Regions from separate parts of the Inmirania thermothiophila genome, predicted to be linked through region 3. Evidence: predicted binding sites of a transcription regulator. Region 3 holds the regulator's gene; each other region holds the start of a gene.
The links. Region 3 encodes sigma-54, which starts transcription at its own class of promoters, with help from an activator protein. Its sites were predicted from a motif close to TGGCANGNTNCNTGCTT; they were not measured.
Positions count from the first base shown of each region.

Region 1: the regulator sigma-54 is predicted to act here: its motif matches at 1,390-1,406, upstream of EDC57_RS10045 (PEP-CTERM sorting domain-containing protein).
Region 2: the regulator sigma-54 is predicted to act here: its motif matches at 5,353-5,369, upstream of EDC57_RS07610 (DUF3305 domain-containing protein).

Region 1 is NZ_RJVI01000002.1:936,586-943,840, forward strand. It holds gene glgP (alpha-glucan family phosphorylase) at 1-372, shown strand, start outside; gene EDC57_RS10045 (PEP-CTERM sorting domain-containing protein) at 440-1,357, opposite strand; gene malQ (4-alpha-glucanotransferase) at 1,502-2,947, opposite strand; gene EDC57_RS10055 (glycoside hydrolase family 57 protein) at 2,944-4,629, opposite strand; gene glgC (glucose-1-phosphate adenylyltransferase) at 4,616-5,884, opposite strand; gene glgB (1,4-alpha-glucan branching protein GlgB) at 5,986-7,255, shown strand, end outside.
Region 2 is NZ_RJVI01000002.1:397,171-404,425, reverse strand. It holds gene EDC57_RS07635 (formate dehydrogenase subunit alpha) at 1-1,731, opposite strand, end outside; gene EDC57_RS07630 (twin-arginine translocation signal domain-containing protein) at 1,760-1,969, opposite strand; gene EDC57_RS07625 (TorD/DmsD family molecular chaperone) at 2,007-2,606, opposite strand; gene EDC57_RS07620 (4Fe-4S dicluster domain-containing protein) at 2,610-4,280, opposite strand; gene EDC57_RS07615 (DUF3306 domain-containing protein) at 4,277-4,813, opposite strand; gene EDC57_RS07610 (DUF3305 domain-containing protein) at 4,810-5,316, opposite strand; gene moaA (GTP 3',8-cyclase MoaA) at 5,566-6,585, shown strand; gene fdhD (formate dehydrogenase accessory sulfurtransferase FdhD) at 6,587-7,255, shown strand, end outside.
Region 3 is NZ_RJVI01000003.1:284,081-291,335, forward strand. It holds gene rapZ (RNase adapter RapZ) at 1-440, opposite strand, end outside; gene hprK (HPr(Ser) kinase/phosphatase) at 437-1,381, opposite strand; gene ptsN (PTS IIA-like nitrogen regulatory protein PtsN) at 1,378-1,848, opposite strand; gene hpf (ribosome hibernation-promoting factor, HPF/YfiA family) at 1,866-2,195, opposite strand; gene EDC57_RS12095 (RNA polymerase factor sigma-54) at 2,238-3,674, opposite strand; gene lptB (LPS export ABC transporter ATP-binding protein) at 3,746-4,471, opposite strand; gene lptA (lipopolysaccharide transport periplasmic protein LptA) at 4,468-4,977, opposite strand; gene lptC (LPS export ABC transporter periplasmic protein LptC) at 4,961-5,515, opposite strand; gene EDC57_RS12115 (KdsC family phosphatase) at 5,512-6,024, opposite strand; gene EDC57_RS12120 (KpsF/GutQ family sugar-phosphate isomerase) at 6,027-7,028, opposite strand; gene EDC57_RS12125 (calcium/sodium antiporter) at 7,043-7,255, opposite strand, start outside.

The DNA of each region.
Region 1 (7,255 bases), on a different contig from region 3:
CTGGCGGCATGGAAGGCACGGGTGATCGCGGCCTGGCCGAAGGTGCGCGCGCGCCGGCTCGATCCGCCCCCGGCGCGGCTCTACAACGGCGAGGTCCTGCCCATCCGGGTGGCGGTGGACCTCGCCGGGCTCGCGCCCGAGGACGTGGTGGTGGAGTGCCTGATCGGCACCGAGCGCGCGGACGGCACGGTGGAGACCCGCCAGCGCTTCCCCTTCCGCCCCCTCGAGGAGCGCACCGAGGAGGGCGAGGCGGTCTACGCCCTGGATCTCACCCCCACGCTGCCGGGGCTGCAGGTCTACCGCCTGCGCCTCCACCCCTACCACCGGCTCATGAGCCACCCCCTGGAGCTGGGCTGCATGCTCTGGCTCTAGGGGCCGGGGCAGAAAAGGGGCCGCGCGGCGGCGCGGCCCCCCTCGTCGTGACGCCGGCGCTGCGGCCTCAGCGTCGCCCGCGGCGCACCAGGGCCGCAAGCCCCGCGCCGAGCAGCACCAGCGTGCCCGGCTCCGGCACCGTGGTGGGCGGCTCCGGCGGCTCCCCTGCCGGCGAGCCCCCGAGGGAGAAGATCACCGAGGCGAAGGTGGCGTCGGGGTCGAGGTCGAAGGCGATGGCCGAGGTGATGTCCCGGGGACCGAAGGCCGGGCTGCCGGGGAAGCGGGGATCCGCCATGGGGGGCAGATCCGCCGTGTCCACGACGCCGGCGATGCTGTAGCTCGCCCCGCCGGACGATATGATGGCGGACAGAAGGTCCGCGAACTCGTCCGCCGCCCAGCCGATGTAGCTCATGCCCACGGCGCTGAGATAGGTGGCGGCGTGGGCGACGCCGACGTTCGCCGTCCTGTCGACGGTGAGGAGCTGGAAGTCCGCCGCCCCCGGCGTGCCCAGCACCACCAGGACGTCGTCGCTGGAATCCAAGACGTCCTCGTCCAGGTACTGGATCAGGCGCACCGGGCCGAAGGGCTGGTCGGACTCGAAGACGAGCTCGGTGAGGTAGTTGGTGCTGCCCGCGGCGATGGTGCTGCGCGCCCGCCAGCGGATCGCGTCGTGGGTCCCGGCGAAGCTGCCCTCGGAGAGCACGGCACCGCCGCTGAGGGCGGCCGGGCTGGTGACGGTGGTCGCCGAGAGGGCCACCGCGCCGCCGTCGGCGCCCACGTCCACGTAGTGCTCGTATTGGAAGATGACGTCCGTGGGCCCCTGCGAGCCGACCGGGTCGAGGATCCCGTCGGAGGCGCTGCCGCCGTCCTGAACGTCCACGCTCCAGGCACCGTCCCCCGCCACACCGTTGGTGATCACCACCGCATGCGCCGGCAGGGCCAGGGCCGCAAGCACCGCCGTGAGGAGATGCGTTTTCCGGACCATGAGCCGTCTCCCTGCGTGACCCGCAGCAACCCTAGCACTTTCCGTGCCACCTGCTCGCGCGATCTTTCCGATCAAGATCTTGCGTGCCCCCGGCGGACGCCGCCGCGGCCTGGCTGTCAGATTTTTCGACACCCGCCGCGCGGCTCAGCGGCCGTAGAGCGCGGCGAGGGCCGCGACCTGCGCGGCCAGGTCCGGGGGCACCTGCGCCCAGCCGAAGCGCCAGCGCCAGTTGCCCTCGGTGGTGCCGGGGCGGTTCATGCGGTGGCCGGCGCCGAGCCCCAGCAGATCCTGCATGGGCACCATCGCGAGCACCGCCACCGAGGCCAGCGCCGCGCGCACCAGCGGCCACGGCATGGGCTCGCCCGGCCGCCCGAGATAGTCCAGCACGCGCCCGCGCACCGCGCCGTCCAGGCCCTCGAACCAGCCCAGGGTGGTGTCGTTGTCGTGGGTGCCGGTGTAGACCACGAGGTCGCGGGCGTGGTTGTGGGGCAGGTGGGGGTTGTCGGCGCCGCCGTCGAAGGCGAACTGCAGCACCCGCATCCCCGGCAGCCCCAGCCCCTCGCGCAGCGCGACCACGTCGTCGGTGATGTAGCCCAGGTCCTCGGCCACCAGCGGCAGCGGCCCGAGGGCCTTGCGCAGGGCGTCGAAGAGGGCCCGCCCCGGCCCCGGCACCCAGCGCCCGTTGCGCGCCGTGGGCTCGCCGGCGGGGATCGCCCAGCAGGCGGCGAAGCCGCGGAAGTGGTCGATGCGCACGAGGTCGAAGTGGCGCAGCAGCCAGCCCACGCGCCGGACCCACCAGCGGTAGCCGTCGGCGGCGTGGACCTCCCAGCGGTAGAGGGGGTTGCCCCAGCGCTGGCCGTCGGCGCTGAAGTAGTCCGGCGGCACCCCGGCCACCGTGCGCGGGCGGCCCTCGGCGTCGAGGTCGAACAGCCCCCGCGCGGCCCAGACCTCGGCGCTGTCGAGGGCGACGAAGATGGGCAGGTCCCCCATGAGGCGCACGCCGGCCCCCGCCGCCGCCTCCCGCAGCCGCCGCCACTGGCGCCAGAAGACGAACTGCTCGAAGCGCACCTGCGCCACCGCGTCGGCGAGCCCCCGGGCCGCCTCGGCGAGGGCCGCCGCGTCGCGGTCGCGCAGGGGCGCGGGCCAGCGCCACCAGGGCGCGCCGCCGTGGGCCGCGCGCAGGGCGGCGAAGAGGGCGTAGTCCTCGAGCCACGCCGCGGCCTCGGCGCAAAAGCGCGCGTAGTCGGCCCGCGCCGCCTCGTCCGCGCCCGCCTCGAGGCGCTGCCGCGCCGCGGCCAGGGCCTCGGCGCGCGGGCGGTGCGGGTCGTCGAGCCAGCCCTCGGCGGCGAGGGCCTCGAGGTCGATCAGGCGCGCATCCCCGGCGAAGGCCGAGAGCGGCTGATACGGGGAGCGGTCCTCGTGGGTCGGCCCCAGGGGCAGGACCTGCCACCAGCGCAGCCCCGCCTCCCCCAGCCAGCGCGCGAAGCGGTGCGCCTCGGCGCCGAGGGTGCCGCCGTCCGGGTCGGGCCCCGGGAGCGAGGTGACGTGGCAGAGGACGCCGGCGGCGCGGCCGCCGGGGATCGGACTCACGCCCCCTCCCGCCCCGGGCGCATGGTGCCGCCGCCCGCCGGGGCGCCGTGGCCCTCGCCGAGGGGCGCCGCGAGGCCCTGCGGGACCTCGCGCCCGAGGGCGCGGTAGAGGGCCGCGAGGTGATGGCGGTAGAGGGCGTCGAAGTCGCGCACCGCCTCCGGCGGGTTGTAGTCGCCGTACCACCAGAACCAGTCCGAGCCCTCGCAGACCGCGAGCCGGCGCACCGCGTCCTCGCGCGCGGCCCCGCCGAGGGCCGGGGCGGCCTCGTCGAAGGCCTGCTTCGCCGCCACCAGCGCGTCCCACGCCCGGTTCTTGTCGGGATCGCCCATCCAGGTGGAGAAGGTGCCGTAGACCCAGCTCCCGGCCACGACGCGCCCGAGCGGCGCCAGCGGCAGCCCCTCCTCGAGCAGCCCCTCGAAGGTGGCCGGGCGCAGGCGCGGGTGGTCCTCGAGGGCGCCGTAGAGGCGGTCGAGGAAGGGGAAGCCGTTCTCGGCGTAGTGCTCCCAGGCGTTCTCGCCGTCGAGGATCACGGCCACCACGCGCCCCGGACGGCCGGCGGTGGCGGCGTCGATGTTCTCCAGATGCCCCACGAGGTCGGCCACCGCCTCGGCGGGCTCGCGCGCGGCGTACTGGAAGCCGATGAGGTCGGAGAGGCCGTCGTCGCGGAAGAAGAGGGCCGGGCCCGTGCCGTGGCGGTAGCCGCGGTGGACCCAGTCCCGCCCCTCGGGGGCCCCGCCGAGGCTGTTGCGCAGCACCCCCTCGCCGCTCGCCGCCCAGCGGAACCCCGCCTCGCCGACGAGGCGCAGCGCGGCCTCGCTCACCCCGCCCTCCGACGGCCAGCAGCCCGCCGGCTCGCGGCCGAAGTGGCGGGCGAAGGCGCGGCGGGCCTCGGCCAGGTGCCAGCGCACCCGCGCCTCGCCGCCGGGGTAGCCCTTGCTCGCCGGCAGCGCCGCCTCCGGCCAGGCCTCGCGGGCGGCCGCGAAGTCGAGCAGCAGCGGCAGCATGGGGTGCCCCCAGGGGCTCGCCGCAAGCTCCACCCGCCCCGCCTCCCACAGGCGACGGTAGCGGCCGGGGATGCCCGCAAGCTGCTCCCCCACCCGCTCCAGGAGGAGGCGCCGCTCGGCGGCGCCGAAGCCGCCCTCGCGGGCCATGAGGTCGCGCAGGCGCGGGTCCGCGCGGCGCACCGCCTCGCCCATCCACGCCAGGTGGTACCAAACGACGAGGTCCTCGACGAAGGCGTCCCCGAGCCACGCCACCCCGGCCCGCGCCGCGAGGGCCTCGCGGGCGATGCGCACCATCCGGGCGTAGGCGGGGAAGCGCGCGATCATGCGGTGTTCGTTGGCGCGCAGGCAGGCGCGCACCACCGCCTCGCGCGCCTCGCCCGCCGGCGGCGCGCCTTCGGCGAGGGCCGCGAGCAGCGGGTCGGGCAGGGGCGCCCCCTCGTGCAGGTGGGCGGCGACGGCCTCGGCGTACTCGGCGAGCTGATCGAGCAGCACAGGGGCGAAGTTGACCACCGCCCGCATCCCTTCGTGGGCCTCCAGGTGGGCCGCCATGTCGGTGTAGTCCTTGATGCCGTGGAGATAGGTCCAGGGCTGGTGATAGCGGCCGTCCTCGGGGTCGCGGTAGCAAGGCTGGTGCATGTGCCAGAGGAAGACCACCGGCAGGCGGTCAGCGCGGGACACGGTGGATCTCCTGGCCCAGCATCTCCGGCACCACCAGGCGCACGCCCTGCTCGGTGACGTGGAAGCGCGCGGCGTCGGCCTCGTCCTCGCCGATCACCGTCCCGTCCGGGATGCGCGTGCCCTTGTCGATGACCGCGCGGCGGATGCGGCAGCCGCGGCCGATCACCACGTCGGGCAGGACCACGCACTCCTCGAGGACGCTGCCCTCCTCCACGCGCACGTTGGAGAAGAGGAGCGAGCGGCGCAGGAACGCGCCCGAGATCACGCAGCCTCCCGAGACCATGCTGTCGACCGCCATGCCGCGGCGCCAGTCGTCGTCGAAGACGAACTTGGCCGGCGGCAGCTGCTCCTGGTAGGTCCAGATGGGCCACTCGGCGTCGTAGAGGTTGAGCTCCGGGGTGACGTCCAGCAGCTCCAGGTTGGCGCGCCAGAAGGCGTCCACGGTGCCCACGTCACGCCAGTAGTAGGGCCGCCCGGTGGCGGGATCGCGGAAGGGGTAGGCATAGACCCGGGCGGTGGCGATGGCGCGGGGGATGACGTCGTGGCCGAAGTCGTGGCTCGAGGCCGGATCCTCGTGGTCGGCGAAGAGGATGTCGTAGAGGAAGGCGCGGCGGAAGACGTAGATCCCCATGGAGGCCAGGGCGACGTCGGGACGCCCCGGCACCGGCGCGGGATCGGCCGGCTTCTCGGCGAAGGCGGTGACGCGGCCGTGCTCGTCCACCGCCATCACGCCGAAGGCGCGGGCCTCGGCCCGCGGCACCTCGATGGCGGCCACGGTGACGTCGGCGTCGTTGGCCACGTGGGCCGCCACCAGCGCGCCGTAGTCCATCTTGTAGATGTGGTCGCCGGCGAGGATCAGCACGTACTCGGGGCGGTGGGCGTGGATGATGTCCAGGTTCTGGAACACGGCGTCGGCGGTGCCCGCGTACCAGCCCTCGCCGGTGCGCTGCTGCGCCGGCAGCAGCTCGATGAACTCGCCGAGCTCGGCGCGCAGGAAGTTCCATCCCTGCTGGATGTGGCGGGTCAGCGAATGGGCCTTGTACTGGGTGAGGACGCTGATGCGGCGGATCCCCGAGTTGAGGCAGTTGGAGAGCGGAAAGTCGATGATGCGGAACTTGCCGCCGAAGGGGACCGCCGGCTTGACCCGCCAGTTGGTGAGGTCCCGCAGGCGGGTGCCGCGGCCGCCCGCGAGCACCAGGGCGAGGGTGTCGCGGGTCAGGCGGCTGACGAAGCGTGCGCTGTAGCGGAATGCCATGGTTCCCTCCCACGCGCGCGGGCGGTTACCCTACCCGCCTCGGCGGACCCCGCCGACGCACCTACTGTAGCCCGCATCACGGGGAGCGGAAAGCACCGGACATGGACGCACTGGACCCTTCGGACCCGGAGATCGCGCGGCTGCTCGGCTTCCGCCATCACGACCCCTTCCGCATCCTCGGCCGCCACTACGCGGGCACCGGCGAGGTGGCGGTACGCGCGCTGATCCCGGACGCCGAGGAGGTGGCGGTGGTGGACGGGCCGACCCTCGGCCGGGTGGCGGGGACGGCGCTGTTCGCCTGGCAGGGCCCGGCGCGGGCGGTGCCGCCCCGCTACCGCCTGCGCTGGCGTGCGGGCGGGCGCTGGCACGAGGCCTGGGACCCGTACTGCTTCCCGCCCCAGATCCCGGACTTCGACCTCCACCTCTTCGGCGAGGGCCGCCACTGGCACGCCTGGCGCTTCCTCGGCGCCAACCCCTGGGAGGCCGACGGCGTCCCCGGCGTCCTCTTCGGCGTCTGGGCCCCCAACGCCGAGCGCGTGAGCGTGGTGGGCGACTTCAACGGCTGGGACGGGCGGCGCCACCCCATGCGCTCGCGCGGCGGCTCCGGGGTGTGGGAGCTGTTCCTGCCCGGGATCCCGGCCGGCAGCCACTACAAGTTCGAGCTCCGCACCCGCGCAGGCCACATCCTCCTCAAGTCCGACCCCTACGGGCGCTGGTTCGAGCCGAGGCCGGGCACGGCGGCCCGCGTCCCCGCCGCGCCCGCCCATGCCTGGGGCGATGCCGAGTGGATGGCGCAGCGCGCCCGCGCGCCCTGGCTGCACCGCCCCATGAGCATCTACGAGGTGCATCTGGGCTCGTGGCGGCGCGCCCCCGACGGCGGCTTCCTCGGCTACCGCGAGCTCGCGGAACGGCTGGCCGACCACGTCGAGACCCTGGGCTTCACCCACGTGGAGCTGCTGCCCGTCACCGAGCACCCGCTGGACGCCTCCTGGGGCTACCAGACCACCGGCTTCTTCGCCCCCACCTCCCGCTTCGGCACGCCCGACGACTTCCGCGCCTTCGTCGACCACCTCCACCGGCGCGGCATCGGCGTCCTCCTGGACTGGGTGCCCGGGCACTTCCCGCGCAACGAGGACAGCCTCGCCCGCTTCGACGGCACGCCCCTCTACGAGCACCCGGACCCGCGCCGCGGCGAGCACCCGGACTGGGGCACCCTGGTCTTCGACTACGGCCGCAACGAGGTGCGCAACTTCCTCCTCGCCAGCGCGCTGTACTGGCTCGAGGAGTTCCACCTCGACGGGCTGCGCGTCGACGCCGTCGCCTCCATGCTCTATCTCGACTACTCGCGCCGCGACGGCGAGTGGCTGCCCA
Region 2 (7,255 bases), on a different contig from region 3:
CTTGGTCAGCTCCGCGGCGAAGCCGAGCTTCTTCGCCAGCTTGTACATGATGGTGTGGTCGGGCAGCGACTCGAACATGGGCTCGATGACGCGGTCGCGCCACTGCAGCGAGCGGTTCGAGGCCGTCACCGAGCCGTAGGTCTCGAACTGGGTCGCCGCCGGCAGCAGGTAGATCCCGTCCTTGCGGTCGGGCAGCACCGCAGTGAAGGTCGGATAGGGGTCGACCACGACGATGAGGTCGAGCCGCTCCATCGCCTTCTTCATCTCGACGCCGCGGGTCTGGCTGTTGGGGGCGTGGCCCCAGAAGATCATCGCCCGGATGTTGTCCCTCTGGCCGATGTTCTCCTTGTCCTCGAGCACGCCGTCGATCCAGCGCGAGACCGGGATGCCCTTGTAGAACATGGGCTTGACCGGCTTGCCGTTGTCGCCCGCATACTCGTTCTGGTCGAAGCGGGCGGCGATCCAGTCGAAGTCCAGGTCCCAGACCCGCGCCCAGTGCCGCCACGCCCCCTCTGAGAGGCCGTAGTAGCCGGGCAGGGTATGGCTGAGCACGCCGAGATCGGTGGCGCCCTGGACGTTGTCGTGGCCGCGGAAGATGTTGGCGCCGCCGCCCGCCGTGCCCATGTTGCCCAGCGCGAGCTGGAGGATGCAGTAGGCGCGGGTGTTGTTGTTGCCGATGGTGTGCTGGGTGCCGCCCATGCACCAGACGATGGTCCCCGGGCGGTTGTCGGCGAGCATCTTGGCGACCCGGCGCATCTGCTGCTCGGAGACGCCGACGACGTTCTCCACCTCGCGCGGGTGCCACTTCTTCACCTCGGCCCGCACCTTGTCCATGCCGTAGACGCGGGTGCGGATGAACTCCCGGTCCTCCCAGCCGTTCTCGAAGATGTGCCAGAGCAGCCCCCAGATGAAGGGCACGTCGGTGCCGGGACGGATGCGCACGTACTCGGTCGCCTTGGCCGCGGTGCGCGTGTAGCGCGGGTCCACCACGATGATGGCGGCGTTGTTGCGCTCCTTGGCGCGCAGGATGTGCTGCAGCGCCACGGGGTGGGCCTCGGCCGGGTTGGATCCGATCAGGAGCACCGCGCGCGAGTTGTGGATGTCGTTGTAGGAGTTGGTCATCGCGCCGTAGCCCCAGGTGTTGGCCACGCCCGCGACGGTGGTGGAATGGCAGATGCGTGCCTGGTGATCGACGTTGTTGGTTCCCCACAGCGCGGCCATCTTGCGGAAGAGGTAGGCCTGCTCGTTGCTGTGCTTGGCCGAGCCCAGCCAGTAGACGGCATCGGGTCCGGACTGCTGGCGGATCGCGAGCAGCCGCTCGCCCACCTCGTCGATGGCCTGCTCCCAGGAGATGCGCTTCCACTTGCCGTTCTCGAGCTTCATCGGATACTTGAGCCGGCGCTCGCCGATGCCGTGCTCGCGTACCGAGGCACCCTTGGCGCAGTGCGCGCCGCGGTTGAAGGGGTGGTCGAAGGCGGGCTCCTGGCCCACCCAGACGCCGTTCTGCACCTCGGCGATGATCCCGCAGCCCACCGAGCAGTGGGTGCAGACGGTGCGCACCGTCTCCACCTTGGCCCCGCCCTCGGCGGCCTCGGCGCGCCGCATCATCGCCCCCGGCGCGAGGCCGGCGAGGGCGGCGCCTCCCGCCGCCAGCCCCGAGGTCTTGAGGAAGGTGCGCCGGTCCATGCCGCCCGTCGCCGCCGAAGCGCCCGTCTTCTTGATCAGTCTCATGGCCCTCGCCTCGTCGCTGGGGACCGCGTCAGATGCGCGCGGTCTCGTAGTAGGTCCGCACGTGCTCGGTCTCGCGGTAGCCCGCGCCGCGCGCCGGTCGCGCCGCCTGCACCCCCGAGCCGGGCGGCACGAGGGCGGCCTGGGCGACGCGCACCGCCGCCACCGCGCCGGCCCCCGCCGCCATGCCCTTGAGGAACTCGCGCCGCGTCCTGCCGTCCCGCCTCTCTTCGCTGCTCATGGTCTCGCTCCTCCTTCCGCCCGCCGCGCGGGCGCGGTCACGACACGAGCGCCAGGTAGCGCTCCTCCAGCTCGAGAAAGCACCTGCCGAGCTCCCCGGCGGCGCGGTAGAGGCGCGCCGAGGGGGCCTGCCGCAGGTCGTCGAAGAGCCGTCCCATCCACGGCCCGATGTGGGCGTCGAAGAAGCGCCGCTGGGTCGCCTCGTCGGCGCCGTCGGCGATGAGCAGGGCCATGGTCTCGCACAGGGCCGCGGCATGGTCCTCCGGCTCGCGCACCTCCTCGCGGCGGGCGTAGCCGAGCCGGGCGAGGTCCTCGCGCAGCCGCGCCAGCGGCCGCTCCATCAGGGCGCCCGTGAGGTACCAGGAGGCGAAGGGCAGCACCTCGCCGCGGCCGAGGCCGATGAAGAGGGCGTGGTACTCCTCCTCGGCCGCCTCCGGATCGGTCGCCCGCGCCGCCGCCGCCAGCGCCTCCCAGGCCCGCGCCAGGGCGTCCTCCCCGGCCCCGCCGGCGCCACCGAGGCGCGCCAGCAGAGCCGCCTCCGGCGGGCGGGCAAGGAGCAGACCCAGCAGCCCCCAGGTCGCGCCGCGCAGCCGCGCCGCCTCGTCCATCGGCATCCCCGGCTCCCCCCGCGCCTCCATGGCTCAGCCCTCCAGCCGCCGCAGCTGCGCCTCCAGGGGCAGCGCGGCACTCCGTTCCAGCTCCTCGCGCGTGATGTCGCGCACGCGGCAGTCCTCGCACATCTCGAGCCTGCGGCCGGCGGCGCCCGCGAACATGGGATGGCCTGCGACCCGCTCGCGGATGCGGGCGATGACGCTCGCGGTGGCGAAGGGCTTGCCGCAGACGACACAGCAGAAGGGGGCCTCCTCGTGGAGCACGCGGGGCGCGTTGCACGCCGCCGGGTCGTAGAGGTAGCGCGCCCGCAGGGTGATCGCCTGCTCCGGGCAGGCGCCGGCGCAGATCCCGCACTGCACGCAATTGGCCTCGATGAAGCGCAGCACCGGGGTGTCGCCGCCGGCGACGAGGGCCGAGGTGGGGCAGACCGAGGTGCAGGCCATGCACAGCGTGCAGCGCCCCCGATCCACCCGGACCTCGCCGAAGGGGGCGTGGGCCGGCAGCACCGCCTCCGCCTCCCCCGGCGGCACCTGCACCCGCAGGTGGTCCACGGCGAGACGCAGCGCGGTGCGCTTGTCCTCCACCGCGGCGTAGGCCGCGGGGGCGAGCGCGGGCAGCACCGGGTCGGTGAGCGCGGCGGCCTCGGCCGCGCCCTCCAGCAGGCCGACCCGTTCCTCGCCGAGGCCGAGCCCGGCGAGGATCGCCGCCGCCACCGCCACCTCCCGGCGCAGCGCGTCGCGCACCGGCGCCGGGGCGCCCTCGGGCAGGGCCAGTGCGACCTGGCCTGCGCCGTAGGCGAGCGCGGCTAGCCAGGTCTCCATCCCCACCGCCCCCACCTCCTCCACCGGCAGCGGCAGCACGTGCGGCGGCAGCGCCTCGGCCTGCGGGGCCTCGCCCTCGGCCACCACGAGCAGCGTCGGGGCGACGCCGCCGGCCTCGCGGTGAGCCTTGAGCATGCGCCGGATCGCCTCGCGCAGCTCCTCGCTGCGGGGGCTCTCGTGGCGGATCGCGCCCCCCGGGCAGACGGCGGCGCAGGCGCCGGCGCCCTGGCAGCGGTAGGGATCGATGTCGACGCGCTCGGCGAGATCGGCGATGGCCCCCGTGGGGCAGGCCTCGAGGCAGCGCGTGCAGCCGCTCTGGCCGCTGCGGCCCCGGGCGCAGCGGTCCGGGTCGTAGAGGGTGTAGACCGGCTTCTCGAACGTGCCCACGAGCTCCGCCAGCGCCTGCACCGCATCGGCGAGGGCGGCCCCGTCCCCCGGGGGCAGGTGCCGGTAGCCCGGCGGCGGCAGCGGGTCGGAGACGCCGGGCCGCGCCTGGCGGTCGAGCACCAGATCCGCGCCCCCGTCGAGGCCCAGCTCGGCGGCGAGGTCGCGCCCCTCGGGCTCGGCGACGAGGGCGAAGCGCCCCAGGTGCCCCACCACCCGGACCCGCCCCGCCCGCGCGGCGTGCACCCCGGCGGGCGGTGTCCCCTCGGTGCACACGGCGCGCACCGCAAGGTCCGGCGCCGTCGCCGCCCAGACCCGGCAGACCTCGGCCACGGCCTCGCCCGGGCCGATCACCACCAGACGGCCGCGGCTCGTGTACGCCACCGTCGCAGGCGGCCGCGTCCCCGCCTGCGCCCATGCCGCAAGCGCCGCCTCGCGCGCCGCGCGCTGCACGGCCGGCTCGGGAAGCGCCACCGCCGGGGTCGCATCCGTCATGCCGCCCCCTCCCCCGCTCCGCCGCCCGGCGGCGCATCGGCCTGCCCCGCCCGAAGGGGCCCCTCCTCCTGCGCCACCGGCTCCGCCGCCTCCCGCCGCCGCACCGGTCCGGCGTCGTCGGCCGCCTGCCTCCCGTCGCCGCCGAGGCGCGCCAGCATGTGGCGCATCTCGTGGGTGACGAGCTCGCCCAGCGGGTCGAAGCCGGTGAAGTCCTCGCAGTAGTCGTCGAGGCCGTCGGCGACCTGGAACTGGGGCAGGTGGAAGAGACGGCGCAGGGCGCGGCGGCGCAGCGCCTCGCTCACCCGCGGCGAGAGGTAGTCGCGGAAGCGCTCCGAGTCCGGCGGCAGCGTCTCGGGGTCGGGAAGCTCCGTATCCGTCGGGGCCGGCCGCCTCGGCGCCTCCGCCGGCGGCGAGGCAGGCTGCGGCGCCGCGCCCTGCCGCGCCGCGCGCTTGCGGCGCGCCCAGCGGTGCAGGAAGGTCTCGTCGCCGCCGACGGGCGCGCCCCGCCCGGGGGCGTTGCCGTTCGATCTCATCCGCGTTCCCCCGCGTGCCAGGGCCGACGCCGGCGCTTGGCGCGCGGCGCCGGCCGGTAGTGATCGAGGACGTAGCGTTCGAGGCGCGCGCCGATCTCGGCCGGCATGGGGACGGCGAACACCTCGGCCTCGGCCTCCAGGTAGGCGCCCGCCTCGTCCTGGCTCGCCGAGACCAGGATCGGGCGCAGCGGCGGCAGCGCCGCCTCGTCGAGGTGGCAGACCACGAACAGGCTCGGCTGCGGCGAGCGCAGGTTGTGGTCGTAGCTCTCGGCCTCGTCGACGTGGAGCTCCAGGGCGAGGCCGCACCAGAGCACCTGCGTCACCTGGCCGCTGCCCTCCTCGCGGACCGCCGCGTGCGGTCCGGGGGCGTCCCGGGTCGCGGCCTCGCCGGTGACCACCCCGGTGGCCTCCCAGGTCTCGGTGCGCCACGGGCCCCGCCCCACCTCGCGCCGGCGCATGAGCACCGCCACCGGCATCGCTCGCTGCTCGGCCGTCCCGGTCATGGGCCGCCTCCCGTCGTGGCTCTGCGAGGAGGAGGCGAGCAAGCGGCGTGCCAGCCGCGGGGGCGCGCCGGCGCGGGCGCCGCCGCGGGCCCGGTGGGTCAAGATGACCCGGTGGGCGCCGCGGGCGGGTCAGGATGTCCCGGCTGGCGGTCCCGTCGTCCTCTGGGCTATGCTCGCCCCACGGTCGGGAGAGCCGTCCGTTTCCGGCACGCCTCTTGCAGAAGGCGGCCCCGAGGAGGAGAGGAGCGCATGCGACTGCTGCCCCCAGACCAGCCCCTGCCGGAGCGGCTCGTGGACCGCTTCGGGCGGCACGTGACCTATCTGCGCATCTCGGTCACGGACCGCTGCAACTTCCGCTGCCTCTATTGCATGAGCGAGGAGATGACGTTCCTGCCGCGGGCGCAGGTGCTCACCCTCGAGGAGATCCGCGAGATCGCCGCCGCCTTCGCCGAGCTCGGCGTGCGCAAGATCCGCATCACCGGCGGCGAGCCCCTGATCCGGCGCAACATCCTGTGGCTGTTCGAGGAGCTGGGGGCGCTTCCCGGCCTGCGCGAGCTGGTGCTGACCACCAACGGCGCGCTGCTGGCGCAGTACGCCGAGGGGCTGCGCCGCGCCGGCGTGCGCCGCATCAACATCAGCCTCGACAGCCTCGACCCCGAGCGCTTCCGCCGCATCTCGCGCACCGGCCGGCTCGCCGACGTCCTCGACGGCGTCGAGGCCGCGCGCCGGGCCGGGTTCGAGCGCATCAAGCTCAACGCCGTGATCCTGCGCGGCTTCAACGAAGACGAGATCCCCGCGCTGGTCCGCTACGCCCTCGCGCGCGACCTCGACATCACCTTCATCGAGGAGATGCCGCTCGGCGAGGTGGACGGCCATGACCGCCTCGGCAGCTACTGCTCCAGCGACGAGGTGCGCGCCGAGATCGAGCGCCACTGGCGGCTCCTGCCCACCACCGAGACCACGGGCGGTCCGGCCCGCTACTGGCGCATCGACGGCACCGGCTGCCGCGTCGGCTTCATCTCGCCGCACAGCCACAACTTCTGCGCCACGTGCAACCGCGTCCGCCTCACCGCCGAGGGCCGGCTGCTGCTCTGCCTCGGCCAGGAGCACTCGGTGGACCTGCGCCACGTGGTGCGGGCCCACCCGGGGGATCGCGACATCCTCAAGCGCGCCATCGTCGCGGCCATGGACATCAAGCCCCAGGGGCACGAGTTCGACCTCGCGGCGCGTCCGGCGATCCTGCGCCACATGAACGTCACCGGGGGATGAGATGGGCGGGCGCTACCGGCCCGAGATGACGCGCGCGGGGCTCGCCCCCACCCACACCGTCACCGCCGTGGACGAGACCGGCGCCCGGCGCGAGGTGCGCATCGCCGGCGAGCGGCCCCTCACCCTCTACGTGGACAAGCGCGAGATCGTCACCCTCATGACCCTCGGGGCCCACCCCGAGGCGCTGGTTCTCGGCTACCTGCGCAACCAGGGCTTCGTCGAGGACCTCGAGGAGATCGTCGCCGTCCAGGTGGACTGGGACGTGGAGGCCGCGGTGGTGGTCACCCGCGGCGGCACCCGCGGCTGGGACGAGCGTCTCGCGCGGCGCACGGTCACCACCGGCTGCGGCCAGGGCACGGTCTTCGGCGACCTGCTGGCGCGGCTGCGCCCCGTGCCCGAGGTCACCGTGCGCCAGTCGCGCATCTACGCCCTGCTCGAGCGGCTCGCCGGCCACAACGAGGTCTACCGCTCCGCCGGCGCCGTCCACGGCTGCGCCCTCTGCCGCGACGACGAGATCCTGCTCTTCATCGAGGACGTGGGCCGGCACAACGCCGTCGACGCCATCGCCGGCCACATGTGGCTGGAGGGGATCGGCGGCGCCGACAAGGTCTTCTACACCACCGGCCGGCTGACCTCGGAGATGGTGATCAAGGTGGCCCAGATGGGCATC
Region 3 (7,255 bases):
TGGATGCTGAGTCCCGTGGTGTCGAGGAAGAGATCCGCGGCCTCGCTCACCGGCGCGAGCAGCCGGCGCTCGCGCTGGATCGCCTCGCGCAGCCCCGTGCGCGGGCCGGCCAGCGGGTGGGGGCGGCGGGTCTCGGCGAAGCGGCGCACGAGGGCCTCGTCGCCGGCGGTGAGGAAGACCACCTCGGTGTCGACGCCGGCATCGCGCAGCCCGGCGAGGATCTCCGGGAAGCGGCGCAGGTCGGCGGCGACGTTGCGGGCGTCGATGCCCGCGGCGGCCCCCGGGTAGCGGCCGCGGCGGTGGCCCTCGATCCCGGTGGCGAAGTCGTGCAGGAGCACCAGCGGCAGGTTGTCGACGCAGTAGTAGCCGAGGTCCTCGAGGGTGTGCAGCGCCGTGCTCTTGCCCGAGCCGCTCAGCCCGCTGACGATGACCAGCCTCACCGCGGCCCCCGTTCCAGCAGCCGCTGCTGGTGCGCGGCGAGGTCGGCGGCGGCGTCGTAGCCCTGGCGGGCGAGCAGGTGCTGGCGCACGGCGGCCTCCACCAGCACCGCCAGGTTGCGCCCGGGGGCGACGTAGAGGGTGACCTCGGGGATGCGCACGCCGAGGATCTCGCGCTCGCGCACGCTGCCGCGCAGGCGGTCGATGGCCTCGGGGGCGACCGCGTCGAGGGGCTGCAGGTGCACGATCAGGCGCAGGTAGCGGGCGCTCTTGACGGCGTCGGCCCCGTACATGGCGCGGACGTTGAGGATGCCGAGGCCGCGGACCTCGAGGAAGCCCTCGCCCGGCTCCGGGCTGCGTCCGGTGAGCAGGTCCGGGGCGACGCGGGAGAAGACCGGGCAGTCGTCGGCCACCAGGCGGTGGCCGCGGCTGATGAGCTCGAGGGCGAGCTCGCTCTTGCCGACGCCGGCCTCGCCCGTGAGCAGCACGCCGCTGCCCAGGACCTCGAGGAAGACCCCGTGGAGGGTGACCTGCTCGGCGAGCAGCGTGGCGAGGTGGTACTGGAGGCGGCTGATGAGCTCGGGGCTGGGCAGCTCCGAGCCGAACAGCGGCGTTCCGCCGGCCTCGGCCGCCTCCACCAGCACCGCCGGGGCGGGGCAGCCGTCGGCGACCACGGCGAAGCCGGTCTCGGGGCCGAGGGCGCCGGCGAGGAAGGCCGCGGGTCCGCCCGGGGCCTCGCACAGCCGCTCCAGCTCGTGCAGGCCCAGGACCGGCACCCGCGGCGGGCGGATGGGATTGAGGTAGCCGACGAGCGCCATCGCGGTGTAGGACGGTCCCGCCGGCTCGAGGATGCGGTCGCGCCCGTCGCTTCCGGCGATGTGGGTCAGCCGCAGCGGCTCGCGCAGCAGCTCCACCACCTGGGCGGCCGTGATCCGCCGGGTCATGGCGCCCCGGTCGCCGCCTCCGGCCAGCCCTGCACCAGCCGCAGCAGGGCCTCGCTGCTCCCGGCCTCGCGCAGGCGCGCGCAGAAGGCCTCGTCGGAGAACATGCGCGCCAGCTCGGCGAGGATCTGCAGGTGCTCCTCGGTGGCCTCCTCCGGCACCACGAGGCCGAAGAGGAGGTCCACCGGCTGCTCGTCGAGGGCGTCGAAGTCCACGCCCTGACGCAGGGTGAGGAGGGCGCCCACGGCGGCGCCGTGACCGAGCCGCCCGTGGGGCAGCGCGACCCCGTGCCCGAGGCCGGTGCTGCCGAGCCGCTCGCGCCCGAGCAGCGTCTCGAAGATGCGCACCGGGTCGAGCTCCCCGCCGGCGTCGGCGAGGAGGTGGCTCAGGGTCTCGAGGGCCCGCTTCTTGCTTGCCGCCTCGACCCCCCAGGCGACCCGGTCCGGGCTCAGCAGGTCGGCGATGCGCACGTTGCCTCCTTCCGCCCTCAGGCCTGCGCCGCGCCCTCGCGCTTGTGCTCGCCGCCGCGGCCGCGGCCGTTGAGCTTCTCCTTGTGCTTGAGGATCTGCCGGTCGAGGCGGTCGGCGAGGACGTCGATGGCGGCGTAGAGATCCTCCTCCACCGCCTCGGCGAAGAGCTGCGCCCCGGAGACGTGGACGGTGGCCTCCGCCTTCTGCCGCGTCTTCTCCACGCTGAGGATCACGTGCACGTTGGTGACGTGGTCGAAGTGGCGCTCGAGGCGCTCGAACTTCTCCAGCACGTAGTTGCGCAGCGCCTCGGTGACCTCCACGTGGTGGCCGGTGACGTTGATCTGCATGCTCGGCTCCTCTTGGCTCGGGTCCTGGGTCCCGGCAGGGGCTCAGACGAGCCGCCTGCGCTCGCTCGACGATGGGATGGCCATGGCCTCCCGGTACTTGGCCACGGTGCGGCGGGCGACGCGGATCCCCTGCTCGCCCAGCAGGCGGGCGATCATGGCGTCGCTCAGCGGTCGGGCCGGGTTCTCCGCCTCCACCAGCTTGCGGATGAGGGCGCGGATCGCCGTCGCCGAGGCGGCGCCGCCGTCGTCGGTGGCGATCTGGCTCGAGAAGAAGTACTTGAACTCGAAGATCCCGCGCGGGGTGTGCATGTACTTGCGGGTGGTGACGCGGGAGACGGTGGACTCGTGGATCCCGACGGCCTCGGCCACGTCGCGCAGGATCAGCGGCTTCATGGCGATCTCGCCGTGCTCGAGGAAGCCGCGCTGGCGCTCGACGATGCAGGTGGCCACCTTGAGCAGGGTCTCGTTGCGGCTGCGCAGGCTCTTGATCAGCCAGCGCGCCTCCTGCAGGTGGCTGCGCAGGCAGGTGCCGTCGGCGCCGCCCCGGCCCACCAGGGCGGCGTAGCGGGGGTTGATGCGGACGCGCGGCGTCGCTTCGGGGTTGAGCTCGACCCGCCAGACCCCTTCCTCCTTGCGCACGATGACGTCGGGGATGATGTACTCGGGCGGCGGCCCGGGGAGGCTGCTGCCGGGGCGCGGATTGAGCGAGCGCACCAGGGCCACCACCTCCCGCAGCGCCTCGAGATCGACGCCGAGGGCCTCGGCGAGCTCGGCGTGGCGGCCGGCGGCGAGGGTCTCGAGGTGGCCGTCCACGAGGCGCAGGGCCTGGGCGCGCCAGGGTGTCTCCTCCGGCAGCTCGAGGAGCTGGATGCGCAGGCACTCGGCGAGGCTGCGAGCCCCCACCCCCGGCGGGTCGAAGTGCTGGATGCGGTGGAGCACCGCCTCGGCCTCCTCGACGGTGACCTCCGGCCCCGCCGCGGCGACGATCTCCTCGAGCCCGGCGCCGAGGTAGCCGTCCTCGTCGATGGCGTCGATGATGAGGGTGGCGAGGAGGCGGTCGCGCTCGCTGAAGGGGGTGAGCTCGAGCTGCCAGGTGAGGTGGTCGCGCAGGGACTCGCCGTCGTGGCTCACGGGCTCGAGGCCCCGTTCGTCCTCGTCGCCGCCGCCGCCGCCGTAGAGGACGGCGCCGTCGTAGACGTCCTCCCAGGAGCTGTCGACGGGGAGCTCGTCCGGGATCTCGCCGCCGTCGCCGCCGAGCTCGCGCTCGCCGGCCTCCTCCGCCGCGGCCTCGGCGGCGACCTCCGCCTCGGTCTCCTGCTCGCCCTCCTCCTCGAGCTCCAGCATCACGTTGGACTCCAGCGCCTGCTGGATCTCGGCCTGCAGCTCCAGGGTCGAGAGCTGCAGCAGGCGGATCGCCTGCTGCAGCTGCGGCGTCATGGTCAGGTGCTGCCCGAGGCGGAGCTGCAGGGTCTGTTTCATGGGCTGGCGCTGGCGGCCGCGGTGCTCATCTTGGCCGTCATTCTACCCGAGCCCCGTTGCCGCTGCAGGGATCAGAGGCGGAAGCCCTCGCCGAGATAGACCCGCCGGACCTGCTCGTCGGCGAGGATCTCCTCGGGGGTGCCGGCGGCGATGACGCGGCCGGCGTTGACGATGTAGGCGCGGCCGCAGATGCCGAGGGTCTCGCGCACGTTGTGGTCGGTGACGAGGACGCCGATGCCGCGCCGGCACAGGTGGGCGATGATGCGCTGGATGTCCAGGACCGAGATCGGATCGACTCCGGCGAAGGGCTCGTCGAGGAGCATGAAGCGGGGCTCGGCGGCGAGGGCGCGGGCGATCTCGACCCGCCGCCGCTCGCCCCCCGAGAGCGACAGCGCCGGCTGTGCGCGCAGGTGGCCGATGTGCAGCTCCTCGAGGAGGGCCTCCAGGCGCGAGCGCCGCGCCGGGGGGTCGAGGTCGCGGCGCGTCTCGAGGACGGCGAGGATGTTCTCCGCCACCGTGAGGCGGCGGAAGACCGAGGGCTCCTGGGGGAGGTAGCCGAGGCCGGCGCGGGCGCGCAGGTGCATCGGGCGGCGGGTGATGTCCTCGCCGTCCAGGAGGATGCGCCCGGCATCCGCGGCCACCAGCCCCACGATCATGTAGAAGCTGGTGGTCTTGCCGGCGCCGTTGGGCCCGAGCAGGCCCACCGCCTCGCCGGGGCCGACCCGCAGCGAGACCCCGTCCACCACCTTGCGCCCGCGGTAGCGCTTGACGAGTCCTTCGGCCTCGAGCCCGCTCATCGCCCGTCGCCGGTCGCGCCCTCGCGCGGCGCGAGCAGGATGTGCACGCGCGCATCGCCGCCCTCGGCCCGGATGCGCCCGTCGGCGATGCGGTACTCGATGTGCTCGCCGCGGAAGCGGTCGCCGCCCTGGCGCAGCCGCGCCTCCCCGGTGATCACCACGACCTCGCCGCGCAGGTCGTAGTCGATGCGCCGGCCCTCGCCCCGGAGGGGGCGGCCCTCGGCGTCCACGTCCTCGAGGGTGGCGGGCGCCCCCTCGGCCTCGAGGCGCGCCGGCCCCTGCGCGTCGTTGCGCACCACGACGCGGTCGGCGCGCACCACCCGCCGGCCCTGGGTGACCACCACCGCGCCCTCGTAGACGCTGACGCCGCGGTTGTCGTCCACCTCCACGCGGTCGGCCTCGAGCTCGATGGGCGGCGGCGCCGCCGCCGCGCCCAGCGCCGCCGCGAGCAGCGCCGCCGCGGCCAGGAGGCGCCACGGCAGGGTGCGGTCAGGGTGTCGGTTCATGGCGTCCCCTCACCTCGGCCAGCAGCGTGATGCGGCCCGCGCCGGCAAGCTCGGCGCGCAGGCCGCGCCCCCGGATCCTGCGCCCGGGGGCGGCGAAGTCCACCTCGGCGTCGGTGGCGGCGCGCTCGCGGTCGAGCTCCAGCAGGAGATCGCGGGTGTCGAGGCGCGCCGGCGGCGCGAGCCGCTCCAGGCGGGCGGCGCCCTCCAGGCGCAGGCGCTGGCGGTCGGCGGAGAGCCGGCCGCGCTCGGCCTCGGCCCGCCAGCGCGTGCCCGCGGCATCGACGAGGGCGACGCGGGGCGCGTCGAGCTCGGTGGTGCCGTCGTCGCGGTAGTGCACCATGCGGCGGGCGCGCAGGCGCCGGCGGGGGGCCCCGGCCTCGTCGAAGCCCACCGCCTCCCCCTCGCTCACCCACCAGTCGGCGACGTGGGCGGGCCCGGGGAGCGGCGGTGCCGCGCCCTCCTGCCGCCGCACCAGGCCGAGGAGGGCGGCGGCGAGGGCGGTGGCGCCGAGGAAGGCGGCGGCAGCGCGCCGCTTCACGGCCCCTCCCCCCGCGCCGCGAGGAGCAGGTCGCAGACCTCGCGCACGGCGCCGGCGCCGCCGGGCCGGCTCGTCACCCAGTGGGCGCGCGCGAGCACCGCGGGGTGGGCGTCGGCGACGGCGACGGCGAGCCCCGCGGCCGCCATCATGGGGAGGTCGACCACGTCGTCGCCGACGCAGGCGGCCGCCGCGGCGTCGATGCCGGTCTCCCGGCAGAGGCGGGCCAGCGCCGCCGCCTTGTCCTCGACCCCGGCGCAGACGTGCCCGATGCCGAGCTCGGCGGCGCGGGCGTCGACGGCGCCGCTGCGCCGCCCGCTCACGAGGGCGACGGCGATGCCGGCGCGGTGCGCGAGCTTGATGCCGTGGCCGTCGCGGACGTGGAAGGCCTTGGTCTCGCGCCCCGCCTCGTCCACGTACAGGCGCCCGTCGGTGAGGACGCCGTCGACGTCGAGGACCAGGAGCCGGATCCCCGCGGCGCGGCGCACGAGCTCGTCCTGCGCCAGCCGCACCGCTACAGGACCCCCGCCCGCAGGAGGTCGTGCATGTTGAGGGCGCCGAGCAGCCGGCCGTCCTCGTCCACCACCAGCAGGCCGTTGATCTTGTGGGTCTCCATGAGGTGCAGCGCCTCCGCGGCGAGCAGCCCCGGGCGGACCGTGCGTGCCTCGCGGGTCATGACCTCGGCGATGGGGGTGCGGTGGACGTCGACGCCGCGGTCGAGGCTGCGGCGCAGGTCGCCGTCGGTGAAGACGCCGGCGACGCGGCCGTCGGGGTCCACCACCGCGGTCATGCCCAGCCCCTTGGCGGTCATCTCCACCAGGGCCTCGCGCAGGAGGGCGTCGGTGCCCACGCGCGGCACGCCGTCACCGGTGTGCATGACGTCGTCGATGCGCAGCAGCAGCCGGCGCCCCAGGCGCCCGCCCGGGTGGGCGCGGGCGAAGTCCTCGGCGGTGAAGCCGCGCGCCTCCAGCAGCGCCACCGCGAGGGCGTCGCCCATGGCGAGGGTGGCGGTGGTGCTGGCGGTGGGGGCGAGCCCCAGGGGGCAGGCCTCGCGCTCGACGGAGACGTCGATGTGGACGTCGGCGGCGCGGGCGAGGGTGGAGCGCGGATTGCCGGTGAGGGCGATCAGGGGCACGCCGAGGCGCTTGATGAGCGGCAGGATGGTGACGATCTCGTCGGTCTCGCCGGAATTGGACAGGGCCAGCACCACGTCCTGCGGCGTGATCATGCCGAGGTCGCCGTGGCTCGCCTCCCCCGGGTGGACGAAGAAGGCAGGGGTGCCGGTGCTCGCCAGCGTCGCCGCGATCTTGCCGCCGATGTGGCCCGACTTGCCCATGCCGAGGACGACGATGCGGCCGCGGCAGGCGAGCATGTGGCGGCAGGCGCGCACGAAGGCCTCGTCGATGCGCGGGGCGAGGGCCGCCACCGCCTGCGCCTCGGTCTCGATGACCGCAAGCCCCAGGCGGCGCAGCTCGGCCGCCTCCGCCTCGTCCCGGATGTGCCCCTCCCCGGCCAAGGGTCTGCCCCCGCTCACGGTGCCGAGCCCTGATGGTAGAGCCATCCCAGGTAGGCGGTGAAGGCCGCAAGCAGCAGCGCCCCCTCGCCGCGCCCGATCCGCCCGGGCCCGCGCAGCCCGTAGGCCATGACGAAGAGGGCGAGGGTGATGGCGTTCATCACCGGCAGGTCGCGCGCGAGCAGGTCGCCCGGCACCGGGCCCGGCGCCACCAGGCCCGCCACCGGCAG